DNA from 4 places in the Occultella kanbiaonis genome. Region 1 is predicted to be linked to each of the others. Evidence: riboswitches for the same ligand, from Rfam matches in the RefSeq annotation. Region 1 holds a riboswitch; each other region holds the start of a gene.
What was found. A riboswitch is a leader RNA that binds a small molecule or an ion and turns the genes downstream of it on or off. The one in region 1 is predicted to bind S-adenosylmethionine.
Positions count from the first base shown of each region.

Region 2: another riboswitch for S-adenosylmethionine. It lies ahead of GKS42_RS16390 (LLM class oxidoreductase); the one in region 1 lies ahead of GKS42_RS04570 (aminotransferase class V-fold PLP-dependent enzyme).
Region 3: another riboswitch for S-adenosylmethionine. It lies ahead of GKS42_RS23125 (ABC transporter permease); the one in region 1 lies ahead of GKS42_RS04570 (aminotransferase class V-fold PLP-dependent enzyme).
Region 4: another riboswitch for S-adenosylmethionine. It lies ahead of GKS42_RS01315 (methylenetetrahydrofolate reductase); the one in region 1 lies ahead of GKS42_RS04570 (aminotransferase class V-fold PLP-dependent enzyme).

Region 1 covers NZ_CP046175.1:1,057,028-1,061,200, forward strand. The annotation lists gene GKS42_RS04565 (GNAT family N-acetyltransferase) at 60-548, shown strand; gene GKS42_RS04570 (aminotransferase class V-fold PLP-dependent enzyme) at 545-1,942, opposite strand; SAM riboswitch class IV at 1,978-2,092, opposite strand; gene GKS42_RS25955 (hypothetical protein) at 2,402-2,590, shown strand; gene GKS42_RS04575 (helix-turn-helix transcriptional regulator) at 2,677-4,173, shown strand, end outside.
Region 2 covers NZ_CP046175.1:3,558,253-3,562,425, reverse strand. The annotation lists gene GKS42_RS16395 (lipase family protein) at 1-1,266, shown strand, start outside; SAM riboswitch class IV at 1,329-1,443, shown strand; gene GKS42_RS16390 (LLM class oxidoreductase) at 1,709-2,755, shown strand; gene GKS42_RS16385 (glutamate-5-semialdehyde dehydrogenase) at 2,845-4,173, shown strand, end outside.
Region 3 covers NZ_CP046175.1:5,050,624-5,054,796, reverse strand. The annotation lists gene pdxR (MocR-like pyridoxine biosynthesis transcription factor PdxR) at 1-635, opposite strand, end outside; gene GKS42_RS23130 (carboxymuconolactone decarboxylase family protein) at 754-1,215, shown strand; SAM riboswitch class IV at 1,376-1,482, shown strand; gene GKS42_RS23125 (ABC transporter permease) at 1,835-2,830, shown strand; gene GKS42_RS23120 (ABC transporter permease) at 2,827-3,747, shown strand; gene GKS42_RS23115 (dipeptide ABC transporter ATP-binding protein) at 3,744-4,173, shown strand, end outside.
Region 4 covers NZ_CP046175.1:302,533-306,705, forward strand. The annotation lists gene GKS42_RS01295 (ABC transporter permease) at 1-344, opposite strand, end outside; gene GKS42_RS01300 (ABC transporter ATP-binding protein) at 341-1,075, opposite strand; gene GKS42_RS01305 (hypothetical protein) at 1,112-1,312, opposite strand; gene GKS42_RS01310 (cytochrome b) at 1,471-2,028, opposite strand; SAM riboswitch class I at 2,173-2,275, shown strand; gene GKS42_RS01315 (methylenetetrahydrofolate reductase) at 2,312-3,250, shown strand; gene metE (5-methyltetrahydropteroyltriglutamate--homocysteine S-methyltransferase) at 3,394-4,173, shown strand, end outside.

The DNA of each region.
Region 1 (4,173 bases):
GCGCGGCGCCACCTGGCAGACTGAGCGGTTCGTGGGTCGCGATGTCTCGGAGGTGCCGCGTGGTCCCGTCACGCCAGGTCGTACGCCCGGCCCGCGACGGCGATCTCATGGCCCTCCAGGAGCTCGCGCGGCGCACGATCGATGCGAGCTATCGACCGTTCCTGGGCGACGAGAACGTCGATGCCTTCGTCGGCTCGGGTGCCTCGGACGAGCACGTCGCGGGCCACCTCAGGCGGGGGCAGGTGCTCTGCCTGGAGGCTGCGGGGACGATCGTCGGGCTCGCCGTCGTCGAAGGGCCGACGGTCGACCTGCTCATGGTCGACGTCCGACGGCATCGCGAGGGCCTGGGCACAGCGCTCCTGGCCCGGGTCGAGGAGTTGCTGTTCGTGCAGTACGAGTCGGTCCGGCTCGAGACCTTCGTCGGGAACACGGCGGCCCTCGCCTTCTACGAAGCGTGCGGCTGGTCGGTGACCAGCCGCACGCCTTCGGACAGCGCCATGCCCGACCGGCTCGAGCTCGTCAAGCACCGCCCGGTCGACGCCACCTAGTGCGCGACGGCGGCGAGCACCTCGGCGACCGACGGTGCGGGGCCGCAGCCCGCGCCCGCGGCGGCGGTCGCCAACACCGAAGGGGCGTCGGAGTCCGCGTGCAGTGCCTGCAGCAGTGCGATCGCCTCGGGGAGCTCGCGCTGGTCGTCGCGCGGCTGCCAGCGGCCGCCCACGACCTCGTAGTCCGACCGGGGTCCGGTGCCGACGAACTCGGACACGCCCCGGACGAGCCGGTCGACGTCCTCCTCGGTGGTACCCAGGCCGATGCTGGCCCGCAGGCCGGCTTCGACGCCCCTGGCCTCGAGCAGGGGGTGCGCGCAGAACCGCCCGTCGCGAACGCCGATGCCGTGCTCGGCGGACAGGTACGCCGCCACCAGGCCGGCGTCGTGGCCTGCCACGGTGAAGGAGACCACGCTCACCGGGTCCGCGGAGTCCGACCAGAGCCGTAGCACCTGCACGCCCGGGATCTCGGTCAGCGCGGACACCAGGCGTTCCCGCAGCGCACCGTCGTGCTCGGCGAGGCGATCCGCGACGGCGGTCAGCTCGGTCGCCGCGACCCCGAGGGCCAGGGCTCCGATCACGTTCGGGCTGCCCGCCTCGTGCCGCTGCGGCGCCGGCTCCCACGAGGTGTGGCCGACCGTGACATTCGTGACCGCGCCGCCGCCGGCGAGGTAGGGGCGGCCGGCGTCAAGCCAGTCCCGCCGACCGATCAGCGCGCCCGCGCCGTACGGCGCGTACAGCTTGTGTCCCGAGACGGCGACGTAGTCCGCGCCCGTCTCGGTCAGGGAGAACGGCCGGTGCGGCGCCAGTTGGGCGGCGTCCACGACCACCCTCGCTCCCGCCGCGTGCGCCAGGGCGACCACCTCCGCGACCGGCAGTGACTCGCCGGTCACGTTCGAGGCGCCGGTGATCGCCACCAGCCGGTAGTTCCGCGTCGCGAGGGCGTTGGTCAGGGCCTCGAGGGTCGCGGCGACAGTCCCGCGTGCCTTCAGCACGTCAGCGCCGATCCGCTGCCAGGGCAGCAGGTTCGCGTGGTGCTCGATGTCCAGGACCAGGACTCGGGCGCCGTCCGGCACGCACCCGGCGAGCAGGTTCAGCGAGTCGGTCGTGTTGCGGGTGATCACCACGACGTCGTCCTCCCGGGCGCCCACGAACCGGCCGATCGCCGTCCGCGACTGCTCGTAGAGGGCCGTGGAGACCTGGGACAGGTACCCGGCGCCGCGGTGCACCGACGCATACAGGGGCAAGGCCCGGGTGACGGCCTCGGCAACGGCGGCCAGTGCCGGGGCGCTCGCGGCGTAGTCGAGGTTCGCGTACCGCACGGTCGCGGCGCCGTCGAGCGGGACCGTCAGCGGGACTCGGGTCTCGGAGCCGACGAGGGGGAGTAGTGCCATGTGAGAGCCTCCAGATCGCTGTGGGACCCGTGGCGGGTCCGCGCTTGCCGGCGCCACCGCGGCACCGACCCGGTCGTCACCCGGGGCACCCCACCGCGGTTGGAGGGTTGCCGGCCAGCAAGCCGGGGCTACGCGCTGGCACTCATGACCTACCCGGCATGATGCCACGGGAACCCCGGCCGGTGGGCCGAACGGCGCCCGGTGTCCGCATGATGGACGCCACCGGCGGGCGTGCGTGCGACTGAGGTGCGGACGATCCCCCGAGCGCCCGCTCGGCCGTCGGCGGAGGACCCCTTACCTCTGTGACGGGTGCCGGATCCGGCATCCCTTACTCGCTCAGCCGACCCCTCAGTGCGCGGGTAAGGGGTCGGCCCCCGAGGGCCCGCGTGACCACCCGATACCTGACCCCTGTGCCTCAGCGGCACCGTATCGGTCATGGGAACGAGCAAGGAGCACATCATGGAACCGAATCTGGACATCCTGAACGCCGACCTGGCGTACCGGCGCGAGCACCTGCTGTCGGAACTCGGCTCCCGTCAGCGGAACTCACGCCACAGCGGCGTGCGCCGCCTGATCGAGGAGCGCCGGGTCCGGCGGGCGGCCGCGGCGCGCGGTCTCGACCCCGCGGACCTGATCAAGCGGGCCTGAGCGGGCCGGGCGTGGCGGCCGTCGTGGAGCCGTGGGGCGGATATACATCCGTCCCCACGGAGCCGACCCGTGACAAGATCTCGGATGTGGCACGGGTCGGCTCCGAGATCGCGCTGGTAGCGCGCGGTGACGAACTCGCGCGCCTCCGCGAGATCTGGGCGCAGGCTGCCGCCGGCTCGGCAGCGGCCGTCCTGCTCCCCGGTGACGCGGGAGTGGGCAAGACGCGGCTCGTGACCGAGTTCGCGGCCGAGGTCCGAGCCGGCGGCGGCTACGTGCTCACGGGCCACTGCGTCGGCCTCGGCGAGTCGGCCCCGCCCTACCTTCCCGTCGTGGAGATCCTCGAACAGATCCGAGACGCCGATCCCGGGATCCTCGAGGACCGGCAGGCGCTGGCGACCCTGGTGAGCCGCTCGGGCACCGACCGTCCCACCGAGCAGCTGCCGCTGTTCGACTCCTTCCTCGGCGTGCTCACCACCCTCAGTGCGGAGCGCCCGGTCCTGCTCGTGATCGAGGACCTGCACTGGTCCGACCCGTCCACGCGGGACCTGATCACGTTCCTGGTCGCGCGGATGTCCGAGCAGCGCCTCACGGTGGTGCTGACCTACCGCTCGGACGACCTGCACCGGCGGCACCCCGTGCGGCCGATGACCGTGGAGCTGGGGCGGATGCGCCGGGTCGAACGCCTCGAGCTCGACCCGTTCTCACCCGAGGAGGCGCGGGCCTTCGCGCGAGAACTGGCCCTGCTCGACCACCTCGGCACCGGTGCCGATGAGCACCTGATCGCCGACATCGCCCGCCGCTCCGAGGGGAACGCCTTCTTCGCCGAGGAACTGCTCTCCAGTGCCCGCTCGGCCACCGGCCTTGGCGACGCCCTCGCCGACGTCCTGCTCGGCCGCATCGAACGGCTCGGTCCGAACGCGCAGCGACTAGTGCGCACCGCCGCGGTCTCCGGCCAGCGCCGGATCCGGCACAGCACCCTCCGGGCGGTTCTCGATCTGACCGACGACGAGCTCGAGGAGGCCCTGCGCGACTGCGTCCAACTGCACGTGCTGGTCGCCGATCCCGACGGCGATGCCTCCTACGAGTTCCGGCACGCCCTGCTCCGCGAGGCGGCGTACTCCGACCTCCTGCCCGGCGAGCGCACCCGCATCCACGCGGCCTACGCCAGCCTGCTCGCGCACCTGCGGCTGTCCGGCTGGCGGGGCGCACAGGCCTACCACGCGAGCCGGGCGAACGACCTGCCCACCGCGTTGGCCGCGCACGTGGGTGCCGCGGACGAAGCCGCTCAGGTCGGAGCGACCGCCGACACGCTCGCGCACCTGGAGAGCGCACTGGCCCTGTGGCAGGCCGTACCGGACCCGGCCACGGTGAGCGGCACCGACGAACTCCATCTGACCATCCGGGCCTCGGATGCCGCGGTCGCCGCCGGGCAGGTGGACCGGTCCCTCGCGTTCGCACGGGCCGCTCTCAAGCTCGCCGACGCCGACGGCGACATCGTTGCGCGAGCCTCGGTGCGCCGTCGCCTCGCCAAGATCCTCTATTCGGTGGATCAGTGGCAGGAGGCACAGTCGGTCATCACCGAG
Region 2 (4,173 bases), 2.5 Mb from region 1:
ATGGTGCGGCGCAGGCAGGGTTCGGACGACTCCGGGGCGCGAGACCCACGGCGGCCGGCGGGACGGCTGCGGCGCGGGGGCGCCCTCGCCGTCGGGATCGCAGCCCTGCTGGTCGCGGTGCTCCTGGCCGGTGGCACCTACTGGCTGCGGGCCGGCGGGCCCGAGGTGGTGCCGGACGGGTTCTACACCCCACCGATCGCGGTACCGGACGCGCCGGGACAGCTCCTGCGGCTCGAGCCGCTCTCGAGCGGAGTGCCACCCGGCGCCGACGGTTGGCGCATCCTGTACACGACGACCCACGCGGACGGTTCGCCCGCGGTCGCCAGCGGCACCGTGATCGCGCCGGCCGACCGAACCGCGGAGGCGCTGCCGGTGGTCTCGGTTGCCCACGGCACCACCGGGATCGTGCCGCGCTGCGCACCCTCGCTCGCACCGGCCCCGTTCGGGGGCGGTGCGGGTGCCGCGCTCGAGGACATGGTCGCCCAGGGCTGGGCCGGGGTACTCACCGACTACGTCGGCCTCGGCACGGCGGGTCCGCACCCCTACCTGGTCGGCGAGGAGGCCGGCCGCGACGTGCTGGACGCGCTCCGTGCGGCCCATCAGATCGAGGGGCTGGCTCTGTCCGAGACGACGGCGGTGTGGGGGCACTCGCAAGGCGGTCACGGCGCGCTCTGGACGGCGATCGTCGCCCCCGAGTACGCGCCGGAGTTCACCGTCGTGGGGGTCGCGGCGATGGCGCCGGCCACCGACCTGTACCGCCTCGCGGCCGGCATCAAGGACAAGGTCGCCGGAAAGGTCGTCTCGGCCTACATCGCCGCCTCGTGGGCCCAGTACTACCCGGAGCTCGGCGTCGACGACGTCCTCACCCCGGGCACCGAGTCCGTGGTGGAACGGATCGGTGCACTGTGCTTCGAGGGCCGGGACGCCCTCGCCGCGGGCGTCGCGGCCTCGCAGTTGTTCGACCCGGTGTTCGTCGACGAGGCACTCGACGGTGCCCTCGGGACCGCACTGCGGGACAACAGCCCCACCGACCTCATCGACGTGCCGGTCCTCGTCGCGCAGGGCGACGCCGACACGCTCGTGCTGCCGTCGATGCAGCGGACCTGGGTGAGCGCGCAGTGCGCCGCCGGGCAGTCCCTCGACTACCGCGAGTACACCGGTCTGGACCACCTGAGCCTGGTCGCGGCGGACTCTGCGCTCACCGACGAACTGGTGGAGTGGACCTCGGCTCGCCTGGACGGCGCAGATCCCACCCCGACATGTTGATCCGTACGGACCGCACGGATTTGTTGACACGTCATCAAAGGGCCTCCTAGACTTATCCCCAAGGTCTTGAGTGTCAGCGCACAGCCCCGGCTTGCTGACCGGCAACCCTCCAACTGCGGTGGGGTGCCCCGGGTGACGACCTGGTTCCGGTCATTCGATGCGGAGCAAGCGCACGGCGCCGCAGGCGCTCGAGAAGAGGGAAACACCGCACATGGGCACCATCACCAGGGAACGAGCGACCACGCCGCTGCAGATCTCTCTCGCCATGTGCTGTTGTTCGATGTCGGTCCAGGCCTGAGCCGACCCTCATCCGATGCCCCGGGCGCTCCGCCCCTCGGCATCACCCCCTCATCCGAGGCGGCCCGCAGGCCGGCACGAGTGACACGTGCCGCGCGGGCGAACCGGACGGGGCTCCCCCTCGAACATGAAGGCGTGAACACCCATGTCGCAGTCCCCGCGTACCCGTAATTCCACCCTCATCGCCCTCGACCTCTCCGGCGCCGGTGCCCCCCGCGAGTGGCGCCGCACCGAGGACACCGAGGCCGAGTCCTTCATCATGGGCCGGCTCGCAGGCCTCGCGTCCCTTGCGGACAAGGGCGGCATCGACCTGCTCAGCCTCGACGAGACGTTCCGCGTCGGCGGCCCTCGCCGCCGGGACGCCTGGCTCGACGGCGCCGTGGCCGCCTCCCGCCTGGCCCGGCACACCCGTACCGCAACGCTCGTGGCCACCGTGCCGCTCGGTGTGGCCCGCCCCGAGCACGTGGCCGGCGCGATCTCCAGCGTGCACCGCGCCAGCGCGGAGCGCGCCGGCTGGCAGCTCGAGGCCGCACCGGTCAACGGGACGAGCGCCCGTGCGGTGGACGCCGTCATCAACTCCTGGGCCACGCCGGAGCGCCGCTCGCGCGGCAAGGCGGCCAGCGGATCCTCCGCCCCGGCCGAATCCGAGCGCCGCGCCCCGATCGTGGTGATCGGAGTCCGCAACGCCGTCGACCTCGAACTGGCGGCGGCCCGCGCGGATGTGGCACGCCTGTCCGTGGCCACCTTGGAGGAGGCGCGCACGGCCCGCACCGCGATCCGGCGCGCCGCCGCCGAGTGGGGCCGCAACCCGGACGACATCACGGTGCTCGTCGACATCCACGTCGTGATCTCCGCGGACCGACCCAGCGCCCAGGCGCGCTGGGACCTGCTCAACTCCCTCGAGACGGCGCCTCGGACCGCCCCGCTGCGCTCGATCGGCACAGCCGCGGACCTGGTCGACCTGTGGGCCGAGTGGGTGCACGCCGGCGCGGCCGACGGATTCACGGTGATCCCGGCGTCGGTGCCCACCGATGTCCTCGCCCTGGTGCAGGACGTCGTGCCCGCCCTCACCGCCAGAGGTCTGCGTACCGAGGCTGCCGCCCCGGCCCGGACCGGTGCGGCCGGGTCCGTCGAGACTGCGCGCCCCGCGACCGCCCGCACGGCGCGCAGCCGAGCCGCCGCCGGCGCCTGACCGACGACGCATCTGCCCGCGCGCCCCGGGTCGGGCCACCCACTGGACCCGACCCGGTGACCGGGCCGGCCCGGCCTATCCTTGATCCCATGAGCGTCCAGACCGAACCCGGCGTTGCCGCCACGACCAGCGTGGCGCCCGAGGCGACCGACGGCGAACCGCAGGCAGCCACGCAGGCACGCACCGCCGTCGTCCAGGCCGCCCAACGGGCGAAGATCGCGGCGCGCGCGCTCGCGAGCGCGACCCGCGGCACCAAGGACGAGGCACTGCACGTGCTCGCCGACGCGCTGGTCGCCGCGCAGGCGGAGATCATCGCCGGCAACGCCGAGGACGTCGAGCGGGAGCAGGCGAACGGGATGAGCCCGGGCCTGGTCGACCGGCTCCGTCTCGACTCCGGCCGGATCGCCGCCATCGCCGGCGCGCTGCGGGACCTTGCCGCGCTGCCCGACCCGGTCGGCGAGGTCGTCCGCGGGTCCACCCTGCCGAACGGCCTGACCGTGCGTCAGCTGCGGGTGCCTATGGGCGTGGTCGGGATGATCTACGAGGCCAGGCCGAACGTGACGGTGGACGCCGCCGGGCTCGCCCTCAAGAGTGGCAACGCGGTGATCCTGCGCGGCGGTTCGGCGGCGGCCCGGAGCAACGAGGTGATCGTCCGGGTGCTCTCGCAGGCGCTCACCGGAGTGGGACTGCCCGCGGATGCCATCCAGTCCATCGACGCGCACGGCCGGGAGGGTGCCCGCGAGCTCATGCGGGCCCGGGGCCTGGTCGACGTGCTCGTGCCCCGCGGCGGCGCCAGCCTGATCCAGACCGTCGTGACCGAGTCCACGGTCCCCGTGATCGAGACCGGCGTCGGCAACTGCCACCTGTTCGTCGACGCGGGAGCGGACGTGGCGAAGGCCATCGCGATCCTGCTGAACTCCAAGACCCAGCGCGTGGGCGTGTGCAACGCCCTGGAGACCCTGCTCGTGCACGAGGCGATCGCCGCCGAGTTCCTGCCCGGCGCCCTGAGCGCGCTCGGCGCGGCGGGGGTGCGGATCCACGGGGACGAGGCCACCGCCGTGCACCTCGGCGAGGGTGTCGAGTTCGAACCGGCAACCGAGCAGGACTGGGCCACCGAGTACCTCAGCCTTGACCTGGCGGTGCGCGTGGTGCCGGACCTGGACACCGCCATCGAGCACATCCGCATCTGGACGTCCGGCCACACCGAGGCGATCTGCACGGCCGACGTGACGTCGGTGCAGCGGTTCACCACCGAGCTCGACTCCGCGGCGATCATGGTGAACGCCTCCACCAGGTTCACCGACGGGGGACAGCTCGGCCTGGGTGCCGAGATCGGCATCTCCACCCAGAAACTGCACGCGCGTGGGCCGATGGGACTTGCCGAACTGACCACCACCACGTGGATCGTGCAGGGCGAC
Region 3 (4,173 bases), 1.7 Mb from region 1:
CCCGGTTCCTCCACGGCGACCACGTCGCCCGGGCCGACCATCACCCGGCCGATCAGGTCGAGCGCCTGCTGGGCGCCGTTCGTGACCATGATGTCGTCCGGCGCGGCACGGACGGCACGGGAGGCACCCACGTGCCGCGCGATCGCGGCCCGCAGGGGTCGTACGCCCGACGGCGCGGCGTAGCGACCCAGGTCGAGGTTCGTCACCCGGAGTTCGCGGGAGAGCAGGCGCCGCCAGGTCGCGAGCGGGAACAGGTCGCCGTCGGGCATCCCGACCGAGAAGTCGAACCGCGGGTTCGATCCCACCCGAGGCATCCCCGCCGGGATCCGGGACCAGACCGCCAGCGGGCGCAACCCGGGCTCGCGGCGGCGGGGTGTCACGGTCGTGCGCGGCGGGGGTGCCGCGCGCACATACGTCCCCGATCCGACCCGCGCCTCGAGGTAGCCCTCCGCGGTCAGCCGCTCGTACGCGCCCGCCACCGAGTTACGGGAGACGCCGAGGTCCGAGGCGAGCTGGCGCGTCGGCGGCAGCCGCCGCCCGCCAGGGATCCGGCCGTCCCGGATCGCCTCGAGGACGCCACGGTAGATCGCGCCGACGACCGTGGGGTGCCCCTCGAGGCTGATGTGGAGTTCCATGGGAGACGCTCCGATTGGCCCAATCAGGATCGTGACACTTGGACCTTACCAAGAGCCAATATCGGACCTACGGTCGCATTCGGAGCCTCATCGGGAGGCGCCGACGGAAGGAGATCCCATGACCGCACGACTGATCGTCTCCGAGCTGGCCTCGGCCGCCTACAAGGCGATGGTCCGGCTCGACACCGTGGCCGGCTCGAGCGACCTGCCCCAGCCGCTGCAGGAGCTGGTGCGCGTGCGCGCGAGTCAGATCAACGGATGCGCCTACTGCGTGGACCAGCACAGCGCCGACGCCAAGAAGGCGGGCGTCGCGGACAACCGGCTCTGGGCCGTCGCGACCTGGCGCGAGGCGCCGTGCTTCGATGATGCCGAACGTGCCGCACTCGACCTGACGGAGTCGATGACCCGGCTGAGCGAAGGGGGCGACCGGGTGGCCGACGGCGTGTGGGAGGCCGCCAGGGCACAGTTCGGTGACGAGGATCTCGCCGCCCTGATCATGCTGATCACGATGATCAACGCCTGGAACCGGATCGGTGTGACCACGCGGATGGTGCCGGAGTCGTTCGCCGACGCCGCCTGAGGACCCGACCCGCCGGCGCCTCGATCGACCAGCCGGCCGGCCGGCGGTGCCGCCCCGGCCCCTGGACCAGCCGCCCCCGGACCCACCTGCCATCTCAGCCTCTGAGACACGCGGGTGGGTCCGTTTCCGTTCCCGCTCAACCACGGCAGCATGGTCCGCAGGTCACGAGTTCCAGTCATGACTGCCCTGGCTGACTGGACGGCAACCCTGGCGGGGGTGCCCCAGGTGACGACCCGGCGCGAGACGCGCAACCCGCAATCGAGGAGAACCCGATGGACCGCAGGGACACTCAGCACCCTGGCCGTACCCGCGCGATGGCCGCGCCGGTCGTCGCGCCATACGTGCGCAGCCGTCGTCGCGCCGCTGCCCCGAGCTGTCGCTGACCCGATCCTGACGAGTTGACCGGGCCGGGCTCGCCCCGCCCGCGGCACCTCGCCCAGGGACGCTGATCCGGCGGCGCCGAGCCCACCCCTCGAGCCCGCCCGGCATCACGGCGGACCCGCTGGCCGATCCCACCCGACCCGGCGCCGCCGAGCGCGCCTGCGCACGAACCTGCCCGCACCCGACCCGGCTACGCGCCGGTACCCGGCCACGCCGCCGGCCGACCGATGGACCCTCCATGCCCCGATACCTCCTTGCCCGCGTGGGGCAGGCCGTTCTCGTCCTCTGGGCGGCCTTCACCATCACGTTCCTGATCCTGTATGCCCTGCCGGGCGACGCCGTGTCCCTGCTGCTCGGTGAGGACGGGGAGAACAACCTGACCGCCGAGCAGCTCGACGCGGTCCGGGTGCAGTACGGGCTCGACCTGCCGCTGTACCAGCAGTACCTGAACCGGCTCGGCGGGCTGCTCACCGGGGACCTCGGCATGTCCTATGCGAGCAACCGCCCGGTCGCCGACCTCATCGCCGAGGCGATCCCGCAGACGGCCCAGATCGCGTTCGCGGGCCTCGCGCTCGGGGTGACCCTCGGCGCCGCGATCGCGATCGCGGCGACCTACACCCGGTTCGCCTGGCTGAGTCGCCTGTTGACGGCGATCCCGCCGCTCGGCGTGGCGGTGCCCTCGTTCTGGCTCGGGCTGATGCTCCTGCAGGTGGTCTCGTTCCGGTACGGGCTCCTCCCGGCGATGGGTAACGAGGGCCTCGCGAGCATCGTGCTGCCCGCGATCACGCTCGCCATCCCGAACGCGGCCACGGTGGCGCAACTGCTCAACAAGGGCCTGGAGACCACGCTCGGCCAGCCCTACATCGAGACCGCGAGGGCCAAGGGGGCATCCCGGCGGCGCGTCCACCTGCGCCACGCGTTGCGCAATGCGGCGCTGCCCACCCTCACCCTGGCCGGACTGATGGTCGGTGGTGTGCTCGGCGGCTCGGTGGTCACCGAGACCGTGTTCTCCCGGGCCGGTCTCGGTCGGCTGACCGCCACGTCCGTGAGCGCCCGGGACGTGCCCACGGTGCTCGGGATCGTGGTGATCGCGGCCGCCGTGTACGTCGTCGTGAACCTGATCGTGGACCTCGTCTATCCACTCGTGGACCCACGCGTCGTGACCACCCGCCGCCGCACTCCGATCGGCCGTGCCACCACCGCCATCCCGACTCCAGAGGGAGCATCGACATGACCGACACGACCACCACGGCGGTCCTGCTACCGGACGCAGCCACCGAGACGAGCGCACCGGCACGCGTGCAGGAGCGGCGCGTGGCCAACCGGCTCGGCGACGGCGCACGCTCGCTCGTGCGGCGCCCCGGCCTGCTCCTGGCCTTCGCCGTGCTGGCCGTCGCTCTCGTCGCGGCGCTCTGGCCCACGGTCCTCACCTCCGGCGATCCCTACGCGGCCGTCCCGGCCGAGCGGATGCAGGCCCCGTCAGGACAGCACCTGTTCGGCACCGACCAGCTCGGCCGCGACCTCTACACCCGGGTCGTCCACGGGTCCGCGCTGTCGCTGTCCTCGGCCGCCCTCGCGGTGGTCTTCGGACTCAGCACCGGCTCGCTGGTGGGCCTGGTCGCGGGCTTCTTCGGCGGGTGGGCGGACTCGGCCCTGATGCGCTTCGTCGACGTGCTTCTGGCGATCCCGGGCATCCTGCTGTCGCTGGCCATGATCACCGCGCTCGGCTTCGGCACGATCAACGTGGCGATCGCGGTCGGCGTCGGGTCGGTCGCATCCTGCGCACGCATCATGCGCTCGCAGGTGCTCTCGGTGCGGACCAGTGACTACGTCGAGGCCGCGATCGCCGGCGGCGCGACGCGGTGGCGGGTGCTCGTCCGGCACATCCTGCCGAACTCCGCCGCGCCCGTGCTCGTGCTCGCCGCCCTGGACCTCGGCGGTGCCATCCTCGCCGTCTCCTCGCTCAGCTTCCTCGGGTTCGGCGTGCAACCGCCCACCCCGGAGTGGGGCGCCCTGGTGGCCCAGGGGCGCGACTACCTGGCGACGGCGTGGTGGCTGACCGCGCTGCCCGGCCTGACCGTGGTGGCGACCGTGCTCGCCGCCAACCACATCGCCCGGTCCCTCGACTCGGAACGGAAGTACGCCCGATGAGCACCGCCCGAGCGGACACGCCGCTGCTGAGCATCCGCGACCTGCACGTGCGCTACCGGACCCGGCGCCAGGTGGTGACCGCCGTCGACGGGCTCTCGCTGGACATCCACGCCGGGGAGACGGTCGCCCTGGTCGGCGAGTCCGGGTCGGGGAAGTCGACAACGGCCCACGCCGTGGTACGGCTGCTGCCGGCCGCCGCCGAGGTGACCGAGGGCACCATCCTCTTCGAGGGCAAGGATCTGCGCGGCGTGAGCCGGCGCGAGCTGGAGCGGGTGCGCGGTGCGCGGATCGGGCTCATCCCGCAGGACCCGACCGTCTCGCTGAACCCGGTCACCCGGATCGGTGACCAGGTGGCCGAGGTGCTCCGCATCCACGGGCTCGCGGACGCCAGGAGCGCCCGGTATCGCGCCCTGGACGCCCTCGCGG
Region 4 (4,173 bases), 750 kb from region 1:
GGGCCGAGCATGAGCGCCGAGGCGAGCAGCGCCTGCGCGGTGGCCATCACGCCGAACGCCAGGGCGTAGCCGCCGAGGAAGGAGAGCTTCGACAGCGGCAGGGTGAGCAGCCGCTCCAGGGTGCCCGACCGGCGCTCGCGAAGCGTCGCGATCGAGGTGATGAGGAACATGATGATCATCGGGAACAGGGCGAGCAGCGCGGGGCCGATGCTCGTGAACGTCGGGCCGCCGTCGTAGATCCACCAGAGCAGGGTGAGCAGCACGCACGGGACGACGAGGATCATCGCGACGGTGCGTGGGTCATGCCGCAACTGGCGCAGCACCCGGGCGGCGGTGGCGATCACGGCGCCCGGCCCTCCCGCACGAGGGCGAGGAAGGCCTGCTCCGCGGAGTCCGTGCCGGTCCGGGTCAGCAGGTCGGCCGGGGTGCCCTGCGCGAGGACGCGTCCCTCGCGCAGCAGCACCAGGCGATCGCAGCGGATCGCCTCGTCCATGACATGCGAGGAGACGAGCACGGCGGTACCGCTCGCGGCGATGTCGGCGAAGGTGTGCCACAGGGAGTCCCGGAGCACCGGGTCAAGGCCGACGGTCGGCTCGTCGAGCACCACCAGTCGCGGCCGGCCGAGCAGCGCAGCGGCAAGATTCACCCGGGAGGCCTGGCCGCCGGAGAGCGTGCCGGTCAGCTGGCCACGCTGCGGGCTCAGGTCCACCACGTCCAGCACCCGGTCGGTGTCGGCGCGTGCGTCGTTGACGCCGAGCACCCGGGCGAAGTACCGCAGGTTCTCCGCCACCGTGAGGTCGGGATAGACGCTCGGCGCCTGCGTGACGTAGCCGACCTCGCGCCGCAGCGGCGCACTGCCGGCCGGATGGCCGAGCACCGTCACGGAACCGGCCGTGGTCACCTGCACGCCGAGGATCGACCGGATCAGCGTGGTCTTGCCCGAGCCCGACGGGCCGAGCAGTCCGGTGATGAGGCCCTCGGCGACGTCCACGTCCACGCCGTCCAGGGCCGTGGTGGCGCCGCGGATCACCCGCAGTCCGCGCACCTGCACGGCGGCTCCGGTGGTGTTCGCCATGAGATGCATGATCCTCCCGGGACGCGGCGGCGGTGCTCAGGCGCCGATCAGATCCTCCAGCGCGTCGAGGTCGTCCAGCAGTGCCATCTCCCGGGCGTCCAGACCGCCGGCGCCGGCGCGCATCCGCAGGTCGTCCTCGTCGCAGGTCCCGGCGATGCGGCCGAGCACGGCGTCCCGCTCTGCCCGGGCGGCGGCCAGGCTCAGTTCTTCACGCAACTGGGCGATTCGTCCGTTCATCCCTCGCGCTCCCTCCCGCCGGCGACCGGAGGCCGGGCCGCCGGTGACCCGGCGGCGGTGACCCGGCTGACTCCGCTGACCCGGCCCTGACTCGGCGTTGTTCCCGACTATGCACCCGCCGGCCGACATCGTGGTCGAGGTGCGCGGGCGCGCCGCGATCACAGCATCCGGTCGAGCAGCCGGTCCCGGTCCAGAAACTGGTGCTTGAGCACCAGGCCGACGTGGGCGATCAGGGCCAGGAGGAACACGACGTGTGTCGCGAGGTGCACGATCAGCCCGGCGTCGTCGTCGACGACGGGCAGCGGTGCGGGCCACTCGTAGGGGCCGACATCCCACTCGGAGTCGGTCCCGAACAGCAGGGCGAGGCCGGTGAGCGGGATCGCGAACATCGCCACGTACAGGGTGCGCTCGACCGCGGTCGCGACGCGGCGCTCGGCTCCGGAGAGCCCGGGCGCCCAGTCCGGCAGGCCGCCCACGCGGCGCCACCACACGCGCACGCACGCGAGCAGGAGGATCACCGTGCCGAGCACGGCGTGCGGCACGATCCACCACTCGTCCTCACCACCGAAGAACAGGTCGGCTGCCCACTCGAGCAGGTCGTCGAACCGGTCGATCGAGTAGCCGAGGACGAACTGGATGCCCATGGCCGCGGCCATCGTCCAGTGCAACACCTTCGTGACCGTGCCGTAGCCGGTCGAGGCACCGTTCGCGCTCATGCCCGAGCATCCTCCTCCAGGTGGGCCGGTCCGGCGAGGCGGGGCGTCGTGGCACGCCCGGGTGGGGTGGAGCGTCAGCCGGATGAATCTCAGTCGGTGAAACGCTCGCGGCATTGCGGGTCGGCCGGGTACCATCGAAGCCAATCACCATCCAGAGCGGTCGAGAGTCCTGGCTCGTCGACGCCGCAGCAACCCCCCAACGGAAGCCTCCCGAGGGGAAGGGTGCTAAAGCCAGGGTCGATGGAGTTCACATGAAGGCAACACCAGCGCACGAGGCGTTGCGATGAGCACGGCGAGTCTGTACCGGGCGCCTGGCGAGCGCCCCACGATCTCGTTCGAGTTGTACCCACCCCGCACCCCCAAGGGTGAGGTCTCGCTGCAGCGGACGGTCCTGGACCTGGCCCAGATCGGGCCGGACTACTTCTCGGTGACCTACGGCGCCTCCGGGGCGACCCGGCAGACGTCGCGTGACCTCATCTGCACCATCCTGCGGGACACGCCCGTGACCCCGATAGCGCACCTGACCTGCGTCGGGGCGTCCGAGGCGGACCTGACCGAGTACATCAGCGGGCTGCTCGACGAGGGCGTCCGGGACTTCCTCGCCCTGCGTGGGGACCCGCCGGCCGGCCAGGAGGACTGGCAGCCGCACCCGGACGGTCTGACCCGGGCGAGTCAGCTCGTCGCCCTGCTGCGGAGTGTCGTCGCAGCGCGTCTCGGGCCGGCGGACCTGGTCAGCATCTCGGTGGCGGCCTACCCCGGCGGCGACTACGGGCCGGACGGGCAGGCCGTGGTGGACCCGAGCGACGTGGCCGCGCTGCTGGAGAAGCAGGATGCCGGCGCCGACTTCGCGATCACCCAGGTCTTCTTCGACCCGGCGCACTACGCCGAACTGGTGTCCGCAGCGCGGGCCGGTGGCGTCCGGATCCCGATCATCCCCGGGCTCATCCCGCTCACCGACCCGAAGCGGCTGCGCCGCCTGGAGGAGCTCACCGGGGTCCGGGTCCCGGAGCAGCTCCTGGACTCCCTCGACTCCGCCGCGAGCCCCGACGAGGCGTACCAGCGGGGTCTGACCGCGAGCGTGGACCTGATCGACGGCGTCCTCGCGGCCGGTGCTCCCGGACTGCACCTGTACACGTTCAACTCGTCGAAGGCCGCGCTCGATCTCCTCGACCGGGCCGGACTCGCCCCAACAGTTGCCCTGGGGGGCACCTCCCCCCAGTGACCGCACCGGCCTGACCCGGTGTGCGCCGCGACGGCGGGCGCACCGGGCCGGCCCGGCACTCGAGACAACCGATCGGCCCACGCGGCCGACGGGGGTCGTTTCACCCTGCTCGAACCGCAATCCTGGACAGAAGGAGCACCACCATGTCAGTGCACGAAGGCGTCCCCGCGTTCCCGGCCGCCACCATCCTCGGCTACCCCCGGATCGGGCCGCGCCGCGAGCTCAAGCGCGCCGTCGAGTCGTTCTGGGCCGGCCGCAGCACGGCGCCGGAGCTCGGCGCGGTGGCCCGGGACCTGCGCGAGCGCACTCGGACGAACCTGGCCGGACTCGGCCTCGGCACCGAGGACGCCTCCATCCCGTCCGACTTCACCTTCTACGATCAGGTGCTCTCCGTGGCCGCGCACCTGGGCGCGATCCCGGAACGGTTCGCGCACCTGCGCGGCCCCGACGGCGCCCTCGACCTCGCCGGCATGTTCACCCTCGCGCGGGGCGAGGGTGACCTGGCCCCGCTGGAGATGACCAAGTGGTTCGACTCCAACTACCACTACCTCGTCCCGGAGATCGGACCGGACACCGAGTTCCGCCTCGTCGAGACCCCGAGCGTGGCGGCGTTCGCAGCCGCCCTGGCCGACGGCGTGGTGACCCGGCCCGTGCTGGTCGGCCCGGTCACGTTCCTGCTGCTGGCCAAGCCGAGCGAGTCGGCGCCCGAGGGATTCTCCCCGCTGTCCCGGCTCGACGACCTGCTCGTCGCGTACGCCGACTGGCTCCGCGCGTTCGCCGAGGCGGGCGCCACCTGGGTGCAGCTCGACGAACCGGCCCTGGTGAGCGACACCTGGGCGGAGCCGTCCGCGCAGGTGAGCGCCGCCGTCGGGCGTGCCTACCAGGCACTCTCGGTGGACCTGGCCCGCCCGGAGCGGCCGGCC